3 regions of the Psychromonas sp. CNPT3 genome follow, and region 1 is predicted to be linked to each of the others. Evidence: predicted binding sites of a transcription regulator. Region 1 holds the regulator's gene; each other region holds the start of a gene.

Region 1 (5,164 bases):
AAGCCAGTAACGGTTTATTGATAGCGCCTAGTAGTGCGACAACAGGTCCGCCATGCGCCACACTGTTGGTGATACCAAAAGAGAAGGCTAATACAGCAGCTAACATTGAGCCGAGAATATTCGCAGGAATAACCGATAAAGGATCTTGAGCTGCAAAAGGGATCGCACCTTCAGAGATACCAACCAGTCCCATCGCGCCAGCAGCTTTACCGGCCTCAATTTCAGACGCTTCAAATATATCTAATTTACGCCCCATAAATGAGCCTAATGCCATGCCTAAAGGTGCGACAGGTATTGCACACGCCATTGCGCCCATGAACTGCGTTTGTCCACTTGCAATCATGCCCACACTGAATAAGAACGCCACTTTATTAAATGGACCTCCCATATCAAAGCCTGCCATCCCACCTAACACAATACCTAATAGAACTACATTACCCGTACTCATTTCCGTTAGGACTAGCGTTAGATTTTCCATTAAACTTGCAATCGGCGCGCCAATAACAAAGATAAATAAGCTAGCAATAAATAATGTACCCGCAATAGGAGCAATCATAATAGGAACAAGGGGTTGTAAAAACTTATGGAAATTAATATTAACAATAAATTTAACAAAATAACCGACTAAAAGACCGGCTACAATAGCCCCTAAGAAGCCCGTACCCGCATCTGCACCATAAAATGAACCCGTGTTAGCAATCCAACCACCAATCAAACCAGGCGCAAGCGCAGGACGATCAGCAATGGCATAAGCAATATAGCCAGCAAGAATAGGGATCATTAATGTAAATGAAACAACACCTACATCAAGCACTTTTTGCCATAAACTTCCTGCAGGAATAGCCATACCATTTGCAGTCGGCTCGCCACCAAGTGCTAACGATAACGCGATTAATAAACCGCCCGTCACTACAAATGGGATCATATGTGATACGCCATTCATTAAATAACGGTATAAATCACCACGTGCTTGCGATGCTTTACTTTTATTACTCACATTTGTCTCACCAGTATCACTATAAAGAGGAGCTATTAGTGCTTTTTCAATTAAACCCGGTGCATCTTTAATCGGCGCTTTAACGCTCACTTGGATCAATCTTTTGCCGGCAAAGCGGCTCATATCAACCTGTTTATCCGCAGCAACAATGATGGCATCAGCGCGGGCAATTTCTTCTGTTGTCGGGCTGTTTTTGATACCGATAGAGCCATTAGTTTCGACTTTAATCTCATAACCTAATTTAGCAGCCCCTTTCTCTAAACACTCAGCAGCTAAATAAGTATGTGCAATTCCTGCAGGGCAACCCGTAACACCGATGAGAAAACCTTTGCACTCGTCTTCTTTAATCTCTACTACTGCCTTTTTTTCTAGCAATAAATCTAATGCTTGCTGGGCATTTTCAACTTTTAAAAATTTCTCAATAAAACCGTCTTCAATTAATTTTGAAGATAGAGAAACAAGCACTTCGATATGATGATCCGCTCCACCATCTGGTGACGCAATCATAAAAAATATTTTAGAGGGAAGACCATCCTCTGCATCATAATCAATACCCTTACGGCTAATTCCCACTGCAACAGCAGGATTAATCACCGCTTTGCTTTTGGCATGAGGCATCGCGATACCATCTTCAAAGCCCGTATTACCTAATGCTTCACGCGCTTTAATATCTGCTACAAAAGCATCTTTATCATTAATGCGCTCATCTGCAAAAAGAATGTCTGCCATTTCTGAAAATACTTCTTCCTTGCTTTGTGCCTGCAAGTCGACGCAAATTAACTTTGCATTGATTAGTTCATTGATCATGATGTTTCCCTTATTTATTCAACGTAGCGATTATCAAAGATAATAAAGTTAAAAAATAGAAGAGAAAAAAGGTATTTACTAGAGAATTGTACCTAGAATAATTTTCAGTGATCTATGACACATTCTGATAAATGTAAAATAATTATATGCTTTTTTATCAAAAATTTGTTTTAATTAAGAGGTGGAGGGTATTATGTACTTACTAAGCGCTTTGTTCTCCTCACTTTTTCACTAAAACACTCATTTTTATACTCCTCAAGGAAGATAGCCAATGCTAATGATCACACTTGCCGATTTAAACAAGACTGAGCATGCACAAGCTTATATTTATTTAATGAAGCATTATAGTCGAGAGCCTATCAGCGGAGGCAAACACCTATCAACATTTAGCCAAAATAATTTAATAGATTGCTTAATAAAACGCGATGATGTCGTTATTTTATTGGCATTTAAAGATGGGAAGCCGGCTGGGTTCTTAACCGCTTTTGAAGGGTTTTCAACGTTTGCATGTAAGCCTTTATTTAATATACATGACGTATCTGTACACCGTGACTTTAGAGGACTTGGGATCAGTAAGTTATTGTTTGCAGAAATTGAGAAACTTGCACGTCTACGCGACTATTGTAAGATCACTTTAGAAGTGATTTCTGAGAATAAAATAGCGCGAAATGCTTATCAACAACAAGGCTATCACGATCCCCAAATAGATCCCAAGCAAGGTAATACGCTTTTTTGGAATAAACCTTTAAATGCATAATGGCATTAGAGAATAGATAATGAGAGCAAAACAACTTTAGTCTTGCTCTCTATTCTATTTACATCCAATCTGTCGTACGAATAACGCCCACAGCAATCCCTTCAATGGCGCAAGATTCATATTCTAAATCTACTTTGATAGTACTAAAATCCTCATTTTCAGGTTTTAATAGCACTGCGTTACCTTCACGATAAAAACGTTTTACCGTCACTTCATCTTCAATACGTGCAACGACTACTTGCCCATTATTAACATCTTGTGTTTTATGTACGGCGAGTAAGTCTCCGTCCATAATTCCAATATTTTTCATACTCTCACCTTGCACGCGTAATAAAAAATCTGCACGGGGATGAAATAAAGCGGGGTCAACCGCATAGTGCATTTCTATATGCTCAGTCGCTAAAATAGGAGATCCCGCAGCAACTTGCCCAACGAGAGGTAAACCTTTATCAACAACCACTTGATTACTTTTATGCTCAGCAATAATACGAATACCGCGAGAAGTACCCGATAATATTTTAATCGCGCCTTTACGTGCCAATGCTTTTAAATGCTCTTCTGCTGCATTTGCACTACGAAAACCCAATAAATTAGCCAATTCAACGCGTGTTGGTGGCATACCTGTTTCTTCAATACATGCCTTGATCACATCTAACACTTCGTTTTGACGTTTGGTTAATTCTTTCATTACTCTCTCCAAGCATAAACTGTTAATATAGACAGTGTATATCTATACATGGAATTAAGCTAGCTTATTGGTAAGTGATTTCCTTGTATTTCAACCACCCAGACAAGTTATTTTCACGATTCTTTTGGGTTGTAAAAATAATAAAGCCGCCTTTACGGTTCCACTTATAAAGCCCTTTAAAAAATAACAACGCGCCTTTTTTAATATCCGGTAATGCCTCACCCATTTCAATATCGTGCTTAATAATTAACTTTTGTCCGGACGTTAAACGTACTAAAAACAATTGCGCCCGATACGGCGATAACTGCTCAGGTAGTCGCCTTATCAAGTGTCCTTGCGCACTGACTTTAGCGCTACGCTGACTCTTATAAAGAAACCCTAAATAAGCAACACTATCTGCCTTTTCATCAAGACTGCTCACCGCGTCATCGGCATACATAAGATCTAAGTCTTGTTTTTTTTCAAAACATGCAGATAAACTTAAAGTGCACAATAATATGAAAAATAATTTAAACATTTACAGACGCCCATTATACGAGAAAGCGATTTTCCCATCCGCACCTTTCGGGCCTAACCACGATAAACCTTCTTGGATGTTTTTAGGGAGCGTTGGGCCATCTTTTATGGTACCACGTAGCTGATAACTGCCATTGTTTTGTAGTTCAGCTTGTAGTTGCGTTTTTAAATCCGTAGAGACTTGTTGTACTTTTGCAATTAAACGCTGATTTACGCAACTTAAATCTATTTCAACATTGGCCAAATTAATATTGCCCATCACCGAATTTAAGGCAGCCTTTCTCCACACTAAATAGCCGTCTAATTGCTGACAACTAAGCGATGCTATCGCCACCGTGTTGATCATTAAACGTATTTTACCTTGCGCTTCAATAGGAATAGGAGATGCGATATAAGATGATACATCAGCAGCCTTTAGATTAACCTCAAACTGATTTAAGTGTAACGTGTTCATATCTGCGACAAGTTCCCCTTTGCCTTGCAGGCGAGGCGCATCATTATTAAATGTCACATCAAGACTAAGCGCCAACGTCCATAAAGTTCGCCAATTAACTGACCACTGCACATTACTTAATTGATAATTATTTTGATAACTTATATTTTTCGCGGAGCCCTGCCATATTGTTCCCGAAAATGCCTGTATTTTTACAGGACCATTTTGTGCTAAAAATGGCTGTATCATCGAGGCGGGTAATGTCCATATTAAGGACAATAAATAAACAGCGACAAAAAAAACAATACATTTTATTTTCATTATTAATAACCCAACACTAAACGATTTATTTTAATGTAACCCGGCTTCAAAGCTTGGTTAATATCAACATTTAAAACCTCAATGCCATATTTATTTTTAAGCAGCGTTAGCCAATCCATCGTATTATTAAATTCAACATCTGCAATCCAAACCTCTAAGGTATCATTACGATTTAAAATACGTGTAAAACTTATCCCCGATCGTTTAGCACTGCGATTTATTACCTCTACTAAGCTACTTTGAGGTACTTGAGCAACTTGACTGCCCCGCCCTGATTTTAATAATAGAGAGGCTTTTTCTTGTACCCAACTTAATGTTTTTTGAGTGCGTAACAATTGGATTTCACTGTTATCTAAACGTGTGCTTAATGGTTTCCATGCACCCCAATAACATAAGGAAAAAGCTAAAAATAAGACAATAACAACCACTAATCTTCGCTCTTTAATGTTACTGGTTGCCCACCAAATACGCCATTTTTCCTGCATTAGTTGCTCCTTATTCTTAGCGTACCAAATACACGATCTTGGCTATTGTTTAAAGCACCTTGTTGTACACTATAATTTTTAGGCAAGGACTTGATAAAACGCTCAAACGATTGAAAATTATCAGCACTTAATAAGATCTGCATTTCTTGTTTTTTAGCAT
Region 2 (5,164 bases), 1.5 Mb from region 1:
TATTCATTTTCAGTATTACGTTTAAAATAAATATCACGGTTCATGGAGGAGTAATTGTCTTGGGTTAACTCTATTACATTCGTAACAATCGCATGTACTTGAGGGGCATTCATGGGCAAGGTTGTTGTTGGGATCACTAAAAAAGCTTCTTTAAGGATATCTTTGATCAGTCTTTGCATGTTTGCATTTCTTAATCCCCCATTATTTATTTGATGGATAGCCGTCAAAGGATTAATCGCAATATTTATTAATAATTTTAGCCATAATTTACTGTTAATATCGTCGCACCAATGACAATCCCCTAAGGCATTTTCAAAAGCTAATACAAGGTGCTGATAAGCCTTTGCCTGTTGATTGAAAGGGCCTAGATACGTCACACCATTGCCAGTGTGGCGAATGTTGAACGGGGCTTGTAAGAGGCTAGCATTGGCAGTTGTGGCACATATGATAGGGTTGTTGGGCAATATTTTTTGCACTTGCTCCGCGCATCCCATGCCATTGTGCATGAGAATGATCACTTGCTCTGCGTGTATCTGCGCTTTATGTGCTTGTATCGCTTGGCAGACTTGGGGCGCTTTAACGCACACTAAAATAGGCTTAGTACTTTTAAGCAGAGTATGGCCGTGCTTTATTGGCAATTGCCACTGTTTAGCTTGAAGATCTTGATAAAGTAAAAAATCCGCCTTAATGGGGCGACGTGTTATCAAGCGTACTTTTTCGCCTTGTTGATATAAATTAGCGGCCCATAAACAACCAATTGCACCTGCTCCGATAATTTGCCACATATTTATTCCATTTCGAACCAATTTAAAGAGCTCTATCATAGCTCAAAGGCATTAATTCTGGTAACTTAACGCTCATAATTAATTTTAAAATAGGAAGAGAAAATGCCTTCATTTGATATCGTTTCAGAAGTAGATGTGGCTCAATTAAAAAATGCGGTGGATAATGCGAATCGTGAACTAGAGCAACGTTTTGATTTTCGTGGTGTAAAAGCAAGTTTTTCATTTGAAAAGGGCGTCGCTAAGCTCAATGCTGAATACGATACTCAATTACGTCAGTTACTCGATATACTACGTACTAATGTCATTAAGCGTGGTATAGAAGCGAGTTCAATGGACACCGAAACGGCAACACATAGCTCTAAATCATGGTCACAAACGATAAAATTCAAAGAGGGCGTAGATAAAGAAACGGCTAAAAAATTGATCAAGCTCGTTAAAGATAAAAAGTTAAAAGTACAAATTGCACTGCAAGGTGAACAATTGCGTGTGACGGGTAAAAAACGTGATGATTTACAAGCGGTGATGACAGTGGTTAAGGCTGCAGAATTAGGTCAACCTTTCCAGTTTAATAATTTTCGAGATTAATCCTACGAGATAGAGGCTTTTTAAGTAAGAAGGCTTTGTCTGAGGATGAAAAATCGGGATCTAATACCAAAGGAACTAAAAAGGTGATCTGTCTTGCTTGTTGAAATTATCCCTACGCAATACATGAAAACTTAATTAATTCCTTTGGTATAAGTAAGATAGCGCGGTTTACAAAAGGCGTTATCTTACTTAAATAAAGGTGCATGTCATTGCTAATGACATGCATCTAATATGCTTTAATGTTTAATTATAAGGTGTAAGTGTTGCGATCATTTTTGATCTGCAAACGCATCATTTATCTTTTTCTCACCTTGCTTCCATATTTTTTGACTGCTTCCTTTAATACTTTTCCAAGCTTGATCACTTTTATCCGAACTTTTATCAAGTAACTCTTTCGAGCTCTCTTTGCCTTCTATCCAAACATCACTGCTTGCTTCAAGGCCTTTATCTATCCACTTTTTTGAACTTTTTTTACTTTTTTCCCAAGCCTCTTGACTGACATCGACACTTTTATCGAGCAATTTTTTTGAGCCCTCTTTACTTTTGTTCCAAGCTTGTGCACTAACATCAATACTTTTATCTAACAATTTTTGTGAACCTTGCTTACTATCTTCCCAAGCGTCTTTACTGACATCTTTACCCGCATTCCACAGTTGTTTACTTTTATCTTTACTTTGTTGCCAAACTTTAGCACTGGATGTTTTGATATCATCCCAGCTAGCTTGATCTTGCTGCGCGTAGGAATGACTTGAAAAAGAGAAGAGAAGTAAGCTACTGAGTAATAATTTGAATTTTTTTAGCATATTGTGCGTCCTTAAGAGTAAAAAAGAAGGAAGAATTTAAGCATTGTTATCTTATTTGTATTTGATTGATTTGTACATTGATATAAACTACTGTCTATATAAACAGTTTAAATTGCATCTAGGTATTGTGCAATATAAAAGGTATCAAAACAGAGAGATAATAGATGAAACTCTACATTGCAGAAAAACCAAGTTTAGGCCGTGCAATAGCGCAAGCATTACCTAAACCGCATCGAAAAGCCGAGGGTTGTATTCATGTGGGTAATGGCGATATTGTGAGCTGGTGTATTGGGCATTTATTAACACAAGTGGATCCTGAAGATTATCAGGAGGCGTTTAAAAAGTGGAAGTTTGAACATTTACCGATCATTCCGGAACAGTGGAAACTTAAATCGGTAGCGAGAACACGAAAACAGCTTTCTGTTTTAAAAAAATTGATCAAACAAGCGGATCAATTGATCCATGTTGGCGATCCTGATAGAGAAGGGCAGTTGTTGGTTGATGAAGTGATCCACTTTAGTGGCGTACGCGCAGCCAAACTTAAGCAGGTGCAGCGTTGCCTGATCAGTGATTTAACGCTCAATGCAGTAAAACGCTCCTTACAAAGTTTACGCTCTAATCAAGAGTTTATTGCATTATCAACATCCGCTTTAGCAAGAACGCGAGCGGACTGGCTATATGGTTTAAATTTAACGCGGGTGTATACACTACAAGCTCAAAAATCGGGATATAAAGGCGTGATATCAGTCGGGCGTGTACAAACGCCATTGCTTGGCTTAGTGGTGAGGCGCGACCTTGAGATTGAGCGTTTTGTCAGCAAACCATTTTATGAGGTTGAGGCGCATTTAGAGGGCTCGCAACAAAATGCACTGGCACTGTTTACGGCTAAATGGAAGCCGAGTGCGGCCTGTCAGCAATATCAAGATGCAGAAGGGCGCGTGATTGTAAAAGGGCTGGCAGAAAATGTGGCGCAACGAATAACAGGTCAAGATGCCATCGTTAAAGAATTTTCGGCTAAAAATAAAAAACAAACACCGCCTTTACCTTATAATCTTTCAGGGTTGCAAATTGATGCTGCCAAACGTTATCACTACAGTGCGCAGCAAGTATTAGACGTTTGCCAAACGCTCTATGAACGTTATCAGTTAATTACTTATCCGCGATCTGATTCGCGCTATCTCCCTAATAATCACCATCAGCAGGCCCCCTCAATAGCCCGTGCCATTACGCATAACACATCAACATTAAGTGCGGCGGTAGCGGGTGCAGATTTGTCTATAAAAGGGCGCGCATGGAATGACGCCAAAGTGGATGCTCATCACGCTATTATTCCAACAGACAGCCATAAATCGCTAAGCAGTTTGGATCAAATGTCACAAAATATTTATTATTTAATTGCGCGCCAGTATTTGTGTCAGTTTTACCCGGATCATACATATGCGCAATGCGTTGCAGAGATAGAAATTAATAAAGGCTTGTTTGTGAGCAAGGCGAAAGCGAAGTTAGAAGACGGCTGGAAAGTGTTATTTAATACACAAGAAAAAGACACTTTTCTACCTAATTTGAGCAAAGGGCAACGTTTATTTTGTAATAAGGGGCAGGTAATAGAAAAAAATACGCAGGCACCTCAGCATTTTAATGATGCGACGTTACTTGCTGCAATGAGTAAGATCTCCCGATACGTTAAAGATAAAGGTCTGAAGGGGATTTTAAAAGACACGGATGGCCTAGGTACGGAAGCGACGCGTGCTGGTATTATTGAATTATTATTTAAGCGTCAATTTTTAAAGCGCGTAGGAAAAACGATTGAAGCGAGTGAGGTTGGGCGAAAGCTAATTGAGAGCCTGCCGGAATTATTAACCTTACCGGATATGACGGCACAATGGGAAATGCAGCTTAATGCCATCAGTTTAAAAAAGCAGAGTTACAATGGCTTCATTGTCCCACTAGAAAAACAGTTGAAAATAATAATAGATAAAGCGATAAAGGATGGACCTCAAGCATTATCGCAGTTGCCATCGACGGGGGGAACGTTTAAAAAAACATATCGGAAAAAACGCGGTGTCGCGAATAAAAAAAGGTGAGTTAGTCAAAAATAAAGGGATTAAAGAGCGATTTTAGGTTGTTTGTGTTAATTTATTTTAAAAAGTTTTGTTACCTTTTTCTGTGTTTATAAAAAGAGTGCTATCGTTTGGGTGCGTAGTAGACGCTTGAAGTGTGTGCTAAGTCCTTTTTGGGTATCTCACTTGCATTCATCATTAGCTCATCTAATTACTCTGCAGCCACCTTTACTTCTGTGTTTAAGCCCTGAAATTATCTATTTTAAAAACGATTGAGCGCTAAAATCATCCCTGTAAGTTCCGCATAATATCTATTGAAATCAATATTACTTTTAAGATGTAAAGATAAAGACTTACCCCGAAAATCACAAGCATATTTAATGCCAATTTTAAGCAAAAAAGGGCGTTAATGGCAAATTCCTGACAATATTGTGAGTAATGGCGTATAATAAACCACCTATATCCTCATTAACTAAAAATAGTTGCTGAGGATGAACGTATTTACCTTGATATTTAGTGAATGAATTAAGGTTTAAATATATCTTCATTTCTTCATTTCTACATATCTTCATTTCTACATTTCTACATTTCTACATTTCTACATTTCTACATTTTCACATTTCTACATTTCTACATTTCTACATTTTCACATTTTCACATTTCTACATTTTCACATTTCTACATTTCTACATTTCTACATTTCTACATTTCTACATTTTCACATTTCTATATTTCTATTGTTTAACCCTTTTAAAGGGAGTGTTTTATGCCCTTTAAAATAATATCCATATATTAAAAGGAATTAAGATGAAAATTACCATTATTGGCGCGGGTAATGCCGGTTCAGCGTGTGCATTTATGGCCGCAGAAGCTGGGCACCAAGTCAGTTTGTTGAAAACTTCGAAACATATAACGCATGATGAACATTTTG
Region 3 (5,164 bases), 1.1 Mb from region 1:
AGGCACGCGTTTTTATACGCCAAGTGATCGCGGTTTTGAAAAGCAGATCAGTCAAAAATTAGATTATCTGCAACAACTAAATCAACAGAGTGATAAGAAACGTTATGAATAATATGTTCGCCAATATCGCACTTGTTGCTTGTGGAGGAGCATTTGGTGCTACTTTACGTTATTTAATCGGGTTTGGCATGATAAGCCTCTTTGGAAAAGGTTTTCCATTTGCTACACTGACCGTTAATATATTAGGTTCGCTAAGCATGGGATGTATCTTTATGTTTATGCAACAAAATAATTCCATTGCCTCATCATATTGGTGGCCTTTAATTGGGGTTGGTTTTTTAGGGGCATTGACCACATTTTCAACATTCTCAATGGATAGCTTGTTGTTATTACAACAAGGCGCATTAATAAAAGCGATGCTGAATGTTGCTCTAAATGTTGTCGTGTGTATTTTAGCCGCTTATGTCGGTACGCTATTAGTTTTAAAAAGTTAGGGAAATAAAATGCTAGATCCAAAATTGTTACGTAATAATATTGAGGAAACTGCGCAGTTATTAGCAGGTCGTGGTTTTATCTTAGATGTTGATTTGATCAACGAGTTAGAAGAAAAACGTAAAGCATTACAAATTCAAACCGAAGATCTACAAGCGGAGCGTAATAGTCGCTCCAAAGAGATTGGCCAAGCTGCGAAACGCGGTGAAGATATTACAGAATTGCGTGCGCAAATGGCTGAATTTGGCGCGCAATTAGATGCAACCAAAGAGACCTTTAATCAACTTGTAGAACAAATTCAAGAGATTGCTTATACGATCCCGAATTTACCTCTGAGTGATGTGCCTGTCGGTAAAAATGAAGATGATAATATTGAGATATCAACATGGGGAACGCCTAAAACATTTTCATTTGCAGTAAAAGATCATGTTGACTTGGGTGAAGCGCTTGGCGGTTTAGACTTTAAATCCGCAGTTAAAATCAGTGGCTCTCGCTTTATTATCATGCAAGGACAAATTGCGAAATTACACCGTGCACTGGGTCAATATATGCTTAACTTGCATACCAATGAGCATGGTTATACAGAAACGTACGTGCCATTGTTAGTGAATGCTGCGAGTTTATATGCGACTACGCAATTGCCTAAATTTGGTGATGATCTGTTTAATACTAAACCTGCGACCGAAGAAGGCGTTGTCATGTCTTTGATCCCTTCAGCTGAAGTGCCATTGACTAATTTAAGTCGTGACGTGATTTTTGATGAAAGTGAATTACCGATCAAAATCACTGCGCAAACCGCTTGTTTTCGTAGTGAAGCTGGCTCTTATGGGCGCGATACTCGCGGTCTTATTCGCCAACATCAATTTGAAAAAGTTGAGTTAGTGCAATTTGTGCAACCAGAGAAAAGTGCGGCTGCATTAGAAGAGCTAACGGCACATGCTGAGCAAGTACTTAGAAACTTAGAGCTTCCTTACCGTAAAGTGATTTTATGTACGGGTGATATGGGCTTTAGTGCGAGTAAAACATACGATCTTGAAGTATGGCTTCCAGCACAAAATACTTATCGTGAAATTTCATCGTGCTCGAATGTCGGTGATTTCCAAGCGCGCCGTTTACAAGCACGTTTTCGCCCAACCGGGCAGAAAAAAGCAGAGCTTATTCATACACTCAATGGATCAGGTCTTGCAGTAGGACGCACCTTAGTTGCGGTACTTGAGAACTATCAACTTGAAGATGGACGTATTGAGATCCCTGCGGTACTACAACATTACATGGGTGGATTGACGCACATTGGCTAATATATTAGGCGTGTTTGTCAGAACATCATAAAAAAAGGAGCTTAGGCTCCTTTTTTATTACTTAAAATACAGACGAAAGACAGAAACTTAAGCGTCGTCGTTATAGTCACTTAAGACTAAGTTTGCCGCTGCAAAGGCCGCATCTTCACGTGTTTTATCATCTAAGGCGCTATTGTTTGCAATGTTGTCTAATGTTTTGATAGCGCATGTTACAGCTTTAGGGATATAAGCTGCATCACCACTGCCAATTGCATTGATAAAACTTTTGGTCTTAGTGCAGTATGGGTACATAGTAAACTCTCGATTATCTGAAAAAACCAGTATAACGCGTTATTGCGCGCAATAGACAAAACACTGAGTATTAGATTGGCGTGTTAATTGATTTAGCGCATCTTGAGTGCTTTTATCACAGTGATTAAGCCAAGTGACGACGGCTGCATAATTATTATTAGCAAGCACGGTGTGAAGGAGTGACTGCGTATCGCCAATTTGCTGTTGCGTCAATGTAATGATCCGGCTTTTTGAAATGCCAGATTGCTGAAAAAAAGACAAATTAGGTTTTCCGGGAGGAGCAATAAATAAAATCCAACGCGCATCTTCACTTTCTTGAATATGTGTTAATAAATTTTGGTAATTATTCACGTTATAACTTAAATGTACGTTACTTTTAGTTTGGGTAACGTTATCTAATTTTAAATTGTTTAAAGTGAATGGTGCGCGTTTATGCATTGCAGTAACTACCATAATAAAACCCCTGTAAATAAAACCACTGTATAAGTTAACAGTACTTTTGTTTGGGATGATTTTCAACCTTTATTTTATATTTATTCAATAGGGATAGTTTTTCAGATTGAAAAGACCAAGACGTGAATCATAATAATACTTATAGATATTACTAATCATTATTCGGGGGATATCCGAGTATACGTACTTCACCACTAGGCTCAATAATAATTTCTACTTCATTGAGTGCTTTTGATCTCTTTTGTATTTGTGAATTTTCGGGGTAAATTAGCTCTTGATTTTCTGATCCATACCATTGGTTGTGGGTATTTCTGTGTTGTTCTTGATATCGACCGGTCACAAGTAAATCCACATCAGCTTCTAATACAGGCCAGAGTTTTTGTAACTCAAGTTCTGCCTTGGTATATCCGGTATACAACATTATTGTTAAGGATGTGTGCCGTTTTATTTTGTGGATTAACCATAGGGTGTTTTCAACTTGCTCTAGAGGCTCTCCACCTAATAGTGTGATCCCTTCAATGTCATGCTCTGCTATAATTTGAGCCAGCAGCGTTTCGCGATCCATTAATTCGTTCGCTTTAAATGACCACATTTGTTTATTCCAACAGCCTTTACAAGCGAGCGAACATCCTTGTAGCCACACCGCAAATCGCCTGCCTGGGCCATATATATGGGTGGCAGGTTCAATGTGAGAAATATTAAACTGGGTACCGTGTGAATTCTTCATATTATACTGATCGGGTTAGTACCAGCTGGATTTTTCCTTTGATGTTTTTTTCTTTTATGCTGTAACCTTGGGCCTTTGCTTGGGTAATTGCCTGTAGGCGGGTCGCCGCTACTCGTTCAATTCTATCTTGTTCAATGCGTTGACGTTCAATCTCTGCAATATTATCGAGATGTACCTGATAGCAGTCTTGATAGGCACCATTCAACACGTTTAAAAAGCGGCTGACGGATTGATACTGTTTGTGCACAGAAGATACAATGCTAGTGGCTAGTTCATCCTGATCATGTTGCAGTTGCCAGACATCACCATTAAAACGAAATAGCTGTAAGCCGTTATAATCTCGTCTGTTGGTGATGATGTCGCCAATAACAACATTGGATCGCTGTCGGAAATTATTAATATTTTCAGCTGTTATTGAAACTGGCTCTGCTTTTAATGTTACTAGCGCCGAAAATAGTACCACTTCAATAGTAAAAGGGGTGGTTGTTTTGATGACTGCACTCATTGCTTAATTCCTTAGCTTAATCGTTTCATGACACTGAACCGCTTGTTGCTGGTGATACTCATCGGTGGTTTTGACCTGAATCAGTCCGGTCGTATCTCTTAAAAGCTCTTCAAGTGCTTTTAAGCAGGCCTCGCCTTTGAATCCGCTTGTTTTTGCAGTTATCGCACCTTCTTCATCGATGGTTAATGTGATTTGTTGCTCAGGCATTATGAGTCTCTCTTGCTTGTTGTGGCGCGCAAAGCTTAGCATTTAGACGCTCTGCTTCCTGCTGTGCCTGCTCTAATGAATCAAGTGATAATAAGGTGAGATAGCGTTTGTCGTTTGCTTCAAATAACTTCAACTCATCAGTAATTGGCAGGGTTTCATCTGGCCAACCGATATGTGGAGCTTTGTTTTTGTTTTTCTTGTTACCTAGTTGCTTGCTCAGTTCATCGCTTTCATTGGTATTGCGATAATAGAATGAAGAACCGTGTTTATTAAGTAATTCTAGGGCAATGTTCTTGTCATTAAGGGCATTATCTAGTTTCTTTTGTGCTAAACCTAAATCACGTGTCACCTTGTTGCTGAGTTGAGTGTGAGTTTCTAGTACTTTCTTTAATGATTTATTAGTGTTGCTTGTTAGCCACTTAGTTAACGCACTAGGTTCAACAGAATAGATTTCAATAATTTCTTGTTGTTGTCCATTAAGAGTTTGAGCACATTGCGTTTTCCAGTAAGTAATGAATAACTCTTCATTACTTAAGATCTGTTGCTGGTATTGTTCTTTTTGATTTTCTTGGTCATCTTTTGATGCTTCTTGACTGCGGTTTGAGTGTTCAATTTTCTTTAATCGTACGGAATGCAGCACTAATAGCTCTGCTAATTTCGGGTTACTTTTTCTGTTGCTCTTGAGCCATTGACTTGCCTGTTGCAGCGACATTGCCACTAGTTTTTTATTATCTTGAGTTAGCTGTAGAGTATGCTTTTCAAAGGCATTATCTCGACTTGCGATAAACTCATCATAGGCTTGGGTATATTTTACTTTTTTCTCTTTGTTGAGAGTATTTACGCTGCTTTTCTCTTGTGAATATAGCGCTTCTTTATGTTGTAAGCTCTTTGCTAATTGCTCTTTTTTGTCATGCCATTGTTTTTCTAACTTGGCTTTGTCTATCGCTTGGTTGGTGGCTTCATCATCTTGAGATAGCTGGTTAAAACAGTCAATGTAGTTGTTTTTTTGTTCTGCTCGTTCGGCAGGTGTTACTGTGAACATGTCTGGTTGTCTAAGCTCAAAAATACTCTTTTTTAGTTTCTTATGTTTGTGTTGCTGGCCAAGTGAAAAGCTACTGAAAAAAGAAAAAATTGATTGTGATACCGATGTGCGTTTTTTATCAAGTTTATCAAGTTTGACATCAAGATCTG

Evidence for each region. The regulator LexA, encoded in region 1, represses DNA repair genes until DNA is damaged. The targets are predictions, from matches to a motif close to TACTGTATNNNNATACAGTA.
Region 2: the regulator LexA is predicted to act here: its motif matches at 2,262-2,281, upstream of PCNPT3_RS07405 (DNA topoisomerase III).
Region 3: the regulator LexA is predicted to act here: its motif matches at 2,558-2,577, upstream of PCNPT3_RS05865 (SulA-like leucine-rich domain-containing protein).

What each region holds. Positions count from the first base shown of each region.
Region 1 covers NC_020802.1:222,541-227,704, reverse strand. The annotation lists gene PCNPT3_RS01055 (PTS fructose transporter subunit IIABC) at 1-1,804, opposite strand, end outside; gene PCNPT3_RS01050 (GNAT family N-acetyltransferase) at 2,076-2,561, shown strand; gene lexA (transcriptional repressor LexA) at 2,620-3,249, opposite strand; gene PCNPT3_RS01040 (DUF3465 domain-containing protein) at 3,314-3,766, opposite strand; gene PCNPT3_RS01035 (type II secretion system protein N) at 3,767-4,519, opposite strand; gene gspM (type II secretion system protein GspM) at 4,522-5,004, opposite strand; gene gspL (type II secretion system protein GspL) at 5,004-5,164, opposite strand, start outside.
Region 2 covers NC_020802.1:1,704,791-1,709,954, reverse strand. The annotation lists gene PCNPT3_RS07420 (ketopantoate reductase family protein) at 1-785, opposite strand, end outside; gene PCNPT3_RS07415 (YajQ family cyclic di-GMP-binding protein) at 888-1,370, shown strand; gene PCNPT3_RS13545 (hypothetical protein) at 1,640-2,173, opposite strand; gene PCNPT3_RS07405 (DNA topoisomerase III) at 2,338-4,257, shown strand; gene PCNPT3_RS07400 (NAD/NADP-dependent octopine/nopaline dehydrogenase family protein) at 5,041-5,164, shown strand, end outside.
Region 3 covers NC_020802.1:1,324,134-1,329,297, forward strand. The annotation lists gene PCNPT3_RS05845 (replication-associated recombination protein A) at 1-112, shown strand, start outside; gene crcB (fluoride efflux transporter CrcB) at 105-494, shown strand; gene serS (serine--tRNA ligase) at 504-1,790, shown strand; gene PCNPT3_RS05860 (YaeP family protein) at 1,878-2,081, opposite strand; gene PCNPT3_RS05865 (SulA-like leucine-rich domain-containing protein) at 2,121-2,534, opposite strand; gene PCNPT3_RS05870 (4Fe-4S single cluster domain-containing protein) at 2,686-3,261, opposite strand; gene PCNPT3_RS05875 (hypothetical protein) at 3,263-3,766, opposite strand; gene PCNPT3_RS05880 (DUF2997 domain-containing protein) at 3,770-3,973, opposite strand; gene PCNPT3_RS05885 (hypothetical protein) at 3,966-5,164, opposite strand, start outside.